Regions from separate parts of the Salinicoccus siamensis genome, predicted to be linked through region 1. Evidence: riboswitches for the same ligand, from Rfam matches in the RefSeq annotation. Region 1 holds a riboswitch; the other holds the start of a gene.

Region 1 (4,775 bases):
TAAGTATCCGCCTGACAGCCAGGTACCCGCCTTTTATAGCACCATGTTCCTGCACGGCGTCGATGCTGTAGTTCGAACAGGTCGGATAGAATCTGCAGCTTGGTGGAAACATCGGGGAGATGGCCTTCTGGTAAAAACGAATCATGGATAGAAGGATTGATTTCATTGAGTATCACCGCTCTTTTATTTATAACTTCCATAATATAAGGTACACTGGATTTAATCAAATTTAAGACTCAAATCGATTTGGAGAGGATGCAATGCTGGAATTTATAGATCATCATGGGCGCAACGTCACTTTTGACCCAGAGAGTGTGGAGGATGCAGACCATGTGCTGGCAATCTGCAAGATGGATGGAAAATATCTGTTCACAGAACATAAGGTCCGTGGTATCGAATTTCCGGGCGGTAAGTTGGAAGACCGTGAGACTCTCCGGGAAGCATTGCAACGGGAAGTGTTCGAAGAGACCGGCGCGAGCCTCTCAGAGCTCAAATATATGGGCGCGTACACTGTACATGACAGCCGTCCATTCAAAAAAGGAGTCTATTTCGGAATCGTCGATGACCTTTTCTTCAAATGTGAATACATGGAGACTTATGGACCTGTCGTCTATCCTTCGATAGAGGCAGTGCCGGAAGAAAAGCGGAGTTTCCTGCTTGATGACCCGTGCATCCAATTCATATATGAGTTGAGCAGAACTGATGTTTTTTTCAGTTGAGCATCCCAGATGATAAACAAAAGATCAGGTCGCACTGCGACCTGATCTTTTGTTATGGCACAAGCAGATTCATCACACTGTGAATCCGCCGTTTTGTGCGATATGTTCGGAATCTTTACCGAACTTTTTGAAGTTCTCGATGAATGATTCCTTCAGTTGCTTCGCTTTTTCATCATATGCTTCTTCGGATACCCAAGTATTGCGTGGGTTCAATATCTCATTCGGCACACCTGGCACTGAAACTGGTATGCTCAATCCAAAGACGGAATCCTCTTCAAAATCATTGAGGACAAGCTCTCCACTGATGGCACGCCTTACCATGGAACGCGTATATTTGAGATCCATACGCTTACCGACACCGTATTCCCCTCCGGACCAGCCGGTGTTTACGAGATAGACATCGACGTTATGCTTATCGATGAGATCACCCAACATATTCGCGTAAGTTGTCGCATGAAGCGGCAGGAATGGAGAACCAAAGCATGTAGAGAAGACAGGTTGCGGAGAAGTGACACCGCGCTCTGTGCCTGCAAGCTTGGAAGTGAAGCCGCTCAGGAAATGATACATGGCTTGTGATTTAGTCAGCTTCGAGATGGGAGGCAACACACCGAATGCATCAGCGGTCAGGAAAATGATCGTATTCGGGTGACCAGCCACTGAAGGGATGCGTGCATTGTCGATGTAATCGAGAGGATAGGCTGCACGAGTATTTTCAGTCAACGCGTTATCGTCATAGTCCGGAGTGCCGTCTTTATCAACCACCACGTTTTCCAGAACCGTCCCGAAGCGGATTGCCTGGTAGATTTCCGGTTCCTTTTCAGCGGACAGGTTGATCGTTTTGGCATAGCAGCCACCTTCGATATTGAACACGCCATTTTCATTCCATCCGTGCTCATCGTCACCAATCAGTTCGCGCTGTGCATCTGCAGACAAGGTCGTCTTTCCAGTGCCCGAAAGGCCGAAGAACAGTGCGACATCCTTATTCTCACCGACGTTGGCAGAGCAGTGCATGCTCATGATCCCTTGTTCCGGGAGCAGATAGTTCATGACGGAGAAGATGGATTTCTTCATTTCACCAGCGTATTCCGTCCCCCCGATGAGTACGATGCCTTTTTCAAGGGAAACGATGATGAACGTTTCCGATTTAGTACCATCGACTTCAGGGTCGGCCTTGAATGTCGGGGCGGATACGATGGTGAATTCAGGGTTGATGTTAAGAGCTTCTTCCTTCGTTTCCGGTCTGATGAACATGGTGCGGGCAAACATATTGTGCCAGCTGTATTCATTTATTACTCTAAGGTCAAGGCTGGTTGCCTCATCAGCGCCTGCGTGCCCGTTGAAGATAAAGAGTTCTTCCTTGTTATCGAGATAGTCGACGACTTTCGCAAAAAGGTTGTTGAATACCTCTTCGGAAATTGGCTGGTTGACTTCTCCCCAATCAACCTTGTCCCTGGAAGTGTCATCTTCGACGATGAAGCGGTCCTTAGGACTTCTGCCGGTATATTTCCCGGTTTCGGCACGCAAAGCACCCGTATTGGTCAGTTTCCCCTCTCCTCTCTCCAAAGATTTTTCAACAAGTTGGGAAGTGGAGAGTTGGATATGTGCCGCATCCTTCGACACGAGATTCTGAATTAACTCGGAATGGTTTACCATTGTTTATGCCCCCGTTTTATAGATTATACATAGATGATGCTTTTCATGAATTAGTATAACACATTCATAATTGAGGTGACATAATAAATATCAAACAAGAATAGCTTGATTTGAAACCTCTCATCTAGTATATTATAGGGTAAGTTATCTCTTATCAAGAGCCGGTGGAGGGAACATACCCGATGAAGCCCAGCAACCTCTTTACTGAAGAAAGGTGCTAAAGGATGCAGAAGTGATTCTGATCGATAAGGGGAAGAGCGGAGCCTTTTCTCGTCTTATGGAGAAAAAGGCTCTATTTTTTTGCAGTGGGAGATAGCTAATATACTTAAAGGAGATAAAGTTAATGGCAGAGCGTAGACTTTTCACTTCGGAATCTGTTACTGAAGGTCATCCCGACAAGATTGCAGACCAGATTTCCGATGCGATACTTGATGAGATACTGAAAGGGGATAAAGATGCCAGGGTGGCCTGCGAGACGGTGGTCAATACCGGTATGGCACTGATTGTTGGAGAGATAAGTACAAACACTTATGTAGATATCCCTAAAATTGTCAGGAAGACGGTCAAAGATATCGGTTACATCCGTGCCAAATACGGTTACGACTACAAGACTATGTCGGTATTGACGGGGATTGATGAACAGTCTGAAGATATCGCGCAAGGTGTTGATGACGCTTTTGAAACGCGGGATTCGGCAACCATTTCAACAGGGGCAGGCGATCAGGGGCTGATGTTTGGTTTTGCATGCGATGAGACAGAAGAGCTCATGCCTCTGCCAATAGCGTTGGCACATCAGCTTGCCAGGCGGTTGACGGAGGTGCGGAAGGAAGAGATCATCGACTATCTGCGGCCGGATGGCAAGACTCAGGTGACTGTGGAGTACGACGAAGAGAATAATGTAAAGAGAATAGATACCATCGTCATCTCCTCACAACATCATGAAGAAGTGGAGACGGAAAAGATCCGCGAAGATCTCATCAACCACGTCATCCGAGAAGTTGTGCCTGAAGAACTGCTTGATGCGGACACGCGCTATATCATCAACCCGACGGGCCGTTTCGTCATCGGAGGCCCCCAAGGTGATGCAGGATTGACTGGACGCAAGATCATCGTCGACACATACGGAGGATATGCCCGCCATGGTGGAGGCGCATTCAGCGGTAAAGACCCGACTAAAGTCGACCGTTCTGCAGCCTATGCTGCTCGCTATATCGCAAAAAACATCGTGGCGGCGAAAGTTGCTGCAAAATGTGAAATTCAGCTGGCTTACGCGATAGGGGTCAGCGAGCCGGTCTCGATTTCAGTCGATACGTTTGGAACATCTGAATATAGTGAATCGGCTATCGTAGCGGTTATAAGGAAGCAATTCAACTTGTCGCCTGACGGCATCATAGATATGCTCGACCTAAAGCGCCCGATATATAAAGCGACGGCGAGCTATGGCCATTTCGGCCGTAACGACGCGGAATTCCCATGGGAGAAGATTGATAAAGCCACTGCCATAAAGACGGAACTTGAGAGCGTCACGATGAAATAAATGGATAGCTCCCTTAGAAACAGGGGGCTATCTTACATAAGTACGCTAATCCGGTATATTTATATGCAGATGCATTATTTTCCTTGAAAAGCTCGCTTTTCCCATGTAAAGATATATCATTTCCGGTATAATGAACGGAGTCTTAATTAAGACGGGAAAGTCAAACAGGAAAGGAATTGAGGAAAGTCCATGAATACAGATATTTTTACCAATCCGATATTCATCGTGGTGGCAATTCTGCTTCTTATCGTTGCAATTGCGTTCCTGGTCTATTATTTCAGGAATAGAGGCAAAGTGAAAACGCTCCAGGAGGAGTATGATAAAGAGAAGGACGCCCTAGTCGAAAAATATGAGGCTGATAATGCAGCCGAGCGCCAGGAACATGAAGAGAAATTGTCGTCAATCAATGAGAAATATCACGAAGAAACGACATTGCTCAACAATAAACTTTCAAGCCTGCGCCAGTTTACCGTAGACAAGGGAGAGTACTTGACCGATTTGTCACTCCTACAGCTGAAGGACCGCCTTGTGGCAGATGAAAAGATCAGGGAGACGGATATGTACATACTCTCCAATGTGTATCTGCCTTCACGCAATTACACGAACACCCGTAAAATCGATCATCTGGTACTTACGCGGACGGGCATCTATTTGATCGACTCCAAATATTGGAGTGGGCATATACTGCATGGTGTCAATGAAGAGAATTTTGAACAGTTGCCTTATGTAGAACATTTCTTTGACCTTCTGGATATTGACAAGGCAAAAGAACAGACGTTGATATTCGAAAAGGGAAATGAGCAGAATGTGGCAGTCAACCATTATAATGAAACGATCGAAGAAACTAAAATCTCTGCTGAAAAACT
Region 2 (4,775 bases), 500 kb from region 1:
GCGCATCCGCCAAATCCATACCGCTTGCCAATGCAAAGTTTCCCGGCACGAGTGATAATCCGATCTGATCCACACTTCTCGGTAGCTGCCCTGAATCCTGGTAGACGAATTCCAGATTCTTATTGTTTTTTAATATATCCTTTTCTTCGATCGCAAGTAAATTGGCATCCTCTGCAATTTCAATCAGCCCCGCGTCCATAAGCGTCTGGAACCCCCTCGAAGAATTGACGGGGTCCAAGGGAAGTGCCACTTCGCTGCCATTTTCTATTTCATCCAATGAATCATATTCGCTGGAATAGAGTCCCATAGGCGCAGTCGGCACTTGGATGAGGTTATGGAAATCCGTGCCATTCTCCTTATTGAAGTCAGCCATGAACGATTTATTCTGATAAAGATTCGCATCCAGATCCCCGTTATTTAGAGCATTGTTCGGTTGGATATAATCGGTGTACTCCACGATTTCGACCGTGTAGCCCTGTTCTTCCAGTGCTGGCTTCAATGCAAAGTTCACCATATCGCTGTAGGGGCCGGTGGAAGCGCCGATTGTGATCACTTCCCCCTCCCCTTCGTAGAGCAGCGCGCTGCTGCCTATGATGACAGCAAGTGTTGACAGAAGGAATATCAGTATCCCACGCATATCAATTCCTCTCCTCTCTTTGGCTCAAATAGTCCCCGATTATCTGGATGAGCTGGACAATTATAATCAAAATGATGACAGTGGCAATCATCGTCACAGTATCATAGCGATAGTAGCCATATCGTATCGCAAGATCTCCGATGCCGCCCCCACCGACGACACCTGCTGTGGCGCTGAAGGCGACGATGGTGATGATCGTCAGCGTAATCGCCTGGGTGATTCCCCGCTTCGCTTCCGGGATCAACACATCCGTAATGATCAGCCAGAGTGATGCGCCCCCAGCAATGCTCGCTTCAATCACCCCTTTATCCACGCCATTGAAGCTTGTCTCCACCAGTCTCGCAAATAGCGGCACAGCGGCTAACGAAAGCGCCACACTGGCAAATACCGGCCCGTGGGAGCTGTTTGTCAGCCAAGTCGCAATCGGCATGATCGCTACAATCAATATAATGAAAGGGAAGGACCGGATCACGTTCGTCAGCGCCCCTAAAAACTGATTCAGTGGTTTTATCCTATAGAGCAGCGGATTGGCGGTCACATACAGCAATACACCGAGCGGGAGTCCGAGCAGCACCGCAAAGAATATGGATATCGATACCATGAGAGTCGTTTCGAGTAGTGCCCGGTATAGCAGCGGTGTAATTTCTATCAATCTATCCATATATTTCAGCCCTCTCTATTCCTTTTGAGTCGTCGATGAACTGCTTCAATCTAGTGATCTCTTCCTGTCTGCCTTTGATGTGGAGCATCAGAAATCCAAGAGGCATATCCTGGATATATTCGATGCGGCCATTCAATATGCTTATATCGCAGTCAAAATGACGGTAGAGTTGGTTTACATAGTTCGCTTCCGCATATTCATTCAGGAATTTGATGGTGATCACTTCAGATTCACTGTTCAGTTCAATGTGCGGTGGGATGGTGAAATCATATATATCCTGAACAAATCCTTTCGTCACTTCGTGTTCCGGATGGCTGAAGATCGCGTAGACATCATCCATCTCCACAATCTCTCCTGCCGTCATCACGCCCACACGGTCAGCAATCTCTTTAATGACCTCCATCTCGTGGGTAATCAACACAATGGTGATGCCCAGCTCCTTGTTGATCTTTTTAAGCAGTTTCAGAATTGTTTTTGTCGTATCAGGATCGAGTGCACTTGTCGCTTCATCACACAAAAGCACTTCAGGACCATTGGCTAATGCCCGTGCAATGCCGACACGCTGCTTCTGTCCGCCACTCAAGTTTTTGGGGTAGCTATCCATCTTGTCGGCCAAGCCCACAAGTGCCAGTAACTCTTCGATGCGCGACGACACCTTCTTCTTGTCGTAATTGCTCGCCTTCAACACAAATTCTATGTTCTGGTAGACCGTTTTAGTTTCAATCAGATTGAACTGTTGGAAGATCATGCCGATCTTCTGACGTTTTACACGCAAGTCCCTTCCTGCCAACTTGCCCAAATTGGTACCATTAACATTGATGCTGCCGGTAGTCGGCTGTTCCAACAAATTGATCAGGCGCAACAGAGTACTTTTCCCCGCCCCGCTGAAGCCAATCAGACCGAAGATCTCGCCCTCACGAATGGAGAGCGTCGTCTTTTTCAGAGCTTCTATCCTTTTTCCTTTAACAAAATATTCTTTAGAGACATCGGTAATTTCAATAGCCACGCCACCACATCCTTTTTATATTAAAAACAAAAAGCCATCTGCTAAATGCAAATGGCTTAAAGATATCTATCTGCCAAGCATCCGCTTGTAGGATTTAGCACAGTACCATAACAGCCTGTTGCTGAAGCTTCAAAGGGCCCAATCCCTCCACTTCTCTGGATAAATGTATTTAATTGAATGAATATCACTTTACTCGAGACTATTAGAATTGTCAATATATTAATAATAATAAATCTTTTATTTTTGATTTCTATGGATAATGATAATTTCAAATCAAAAGGGATTTAAAAACAGGGTGATGACATCACCCTGTTTTCCTTATGAATATGATATCTAGATTCTAGATAATACATAGAATCTATCAAAGGATTATGGACCTACCATTATTTAAAAAGTATTGCGCAGTACCATCTCAATAACATCCTTATTATGTAAGACTAAAATCTCTTTCTGCATCATTCGACCACTTTGTTAATATTACCAATTTGAGGTGTAGTAAAGGGTGAATCGATTATAATTTATAAATTTGGCATGGTAAAAATCTGATGCGGCTTGGTTAATATGGTTATGATAAATTTTGTCATATTCGTATGACCCGAAAAATGGTCCTTTATAAACAGGGAGCAATACCTCAGCTTTTTCAGGATTGTATCTAATTTCATTTAATAATATATATAACCTGCTAACGGTTTCTATCTCAATTTCTACTTTCCCACAGTTCTCTAAAGAGAAATTATCTACGAAATAACCCTGAAGAGCGTTAAATTTCCTATAATAACTATATTCTATAAATTCTTTGGTTTCATTATCTTCAAGATATAAATACATATCCAAACCCATTATATCGTTCCCCTCTAGCTATTTAATTACATTCATCTCTTTCAAGCTAATATATTTACCAGATCCAATAATTATGTGATCTAAAAAGTCAACGCCGATCATTTCTCCACATTCATACAAACGTTTTGTAACCTCGATATCTTCTCTCGAAGGCGAAGGATCACCACTAGGATGATTATGTACACATATTATCGCGGCAGCGCTCCTCTTTATCGCTTCTTTATATACCTCCCTAGGATGCACTATCGAAGTATTCAAAGACCCTTTAAACATCGTTTCTTGGTGGATAACCATATTTTTGGTAGATAAATATAAAACTACAAAATGTTCTTGTTGATAATATCTCATTTTTTCCATAAGTAGTTTACTCACATCATCTGGGCTTTTTATGTAAAGATCTTCCTCTAATGAATGTGTATGCATTCTTATTGCTAGTTCAATAACTGCTAATATGGTTATTGCTTTTGCTTCCCCAATACCTTTAATGCTGATTAGTTCCTGATAAGTAAGATCACGCAGTTCACGAACAGATTTCATATCTTTTATGATTCTGTTTGCAATTCCAATACTAGACTCCTCTTTGTGGCCGGTATTGATGATTATCCCAAGCAACTCTTGATTAGTAAGCTTATCAGGACCATAAATCATCAATCTTTCTCTTGGTTTATCCGAAAAGTGCATCTCTTTAATTAACATTCTTATAGGAAGCCTCCAAAATATATAGAATTCAAATCATCATATAACAAAAATGAAAGTATAATAGCCGTAGTAATAAACGGGACCAGAGGGATCTTAGCGGGTAACTTTGTTTTATAGAAATGCAGTATTATTACAAATAACCCTCCAATCAAATAGGTAAGAAGTAAGCTATAAATAAAGAAGTTGACAGGGGTAATCAAAGTGATTACTGTAAACAATTTTATATCGCCATATCCTATTGACTCTGAAAATAAATAAAAGAATAGATGTAAAATTAAAATTATACAAATGTCCTGAAATGGTTCTAAATAATATAGATCTGTTAAAAATAGTCCAGCAACTAAAAATATAAGATTCATGTGATTTGGTATTTTTAAATTTTTTCTATCATAGATTGAAAGCGGCAACAAAATTGTAATCATCAAATAATATAATGTGAGGTCTTTGAGAGAAAGGTTAAAATAAATGGGCAGTAAATAAAGAAGTATTACTAAAATTTCACAGACTATAAAACTGTTATCGATTTTCTCTTTGCAATAGGAACATTTCCCCTTAAGCAAAATAAAACTCATTACCGGAATTAGCTCATAAGGCTTTAAGCTCTGAAAACATAAATCACATCTACTTCTACGATATAAAATCGAAATGTTATCGGATGCAGTTACAGCATATATAAATGATGCGCAGATACCTCCAAGAATAATTATAAAAAACATAGCATCACCTCTTCCTGACACTATATTAGCTTCATAACCTTATTTAGTAAAAACGCAGTAATCACCAATAGACAATAATAAACTGCAAAAAATTAATTTCAGCTTAATAATTATACATGTTTCTTTATTATTCTACCTTCAATACCATTTTCTGTTTAACACAAAATTTTTGATATCGCCGATTGTAAAATTAAGCTAGACACATAGAAAGAGCCA

What was found. Region 1 has a riboswitch for S-adenosylmethionine ahead of metK (methionine adenosyltransferase). Riboswitches for the same ligand answer to the same signal wherever they lie in the genome.
Region 2: linked by a shared signal. The riboswitch ahead of ACZ5LF_RS07065 (methionine ABC transporter ATP-binding protein) and the one ahead of metK (methionine adenosyltransferase) in region 1 are both predicted to bind S-adenosylmethionine.

Annotation. Positions count from the first base shown of each region.
Region 1 covers NZ_AP043765.1:857,247-862,021, forward strand. Annotated here, with positions in the region: gene yidD (membrane protein insertion efficiency factor YidD) at 1-166, opposite strand, end outside; gene ACZ5LF_RS04525 (NUDIX domain-containing protein) at 261-719, shown strand; gene pckA (phosphoenolpyruvate carboxykinase (ATP)) at 792-2,372, opposite strand; SAM riboswitch class I at 2,521-2,624, shown strand; gene metK (methionine adenosyltransferase) at 2,716-3,909, shown strand; gene ACZ5LF_RS04540 (nuclease-related domain-containing protein) at 4,099-4,775, shown strand, end outside.
Region 2 covers NZ_AP043765.1:1,357,902-1,362,676, forward strand. Annotated here, with positions in the region: gene ACZ5LF_RS07055 (MetQ/NlpA family ABC transporter substrate-binding protein) at 1-637, opposite strand, end outside; gene ACZ5LF_RS07060 (methionine ABC transporter permease) at 639-1,298, opposite strand; gene ACZ5LF_RS07065 (methionine ABC transporter ATP-binding protein) at 1,291-2,304, opposite strand; SAM riboswitch class I at 2,368-2,470, opposite strand; gene ACZ5LF_RS07070 (hypothetical protein) at 2,782-3,144, opposite strand; gene radC (RadC family protein) at 3,163-3,840, opposite strand; gene ACZ5LF_RS07080 (prepilin peptidase) at 3,843-4,559, opposite strand.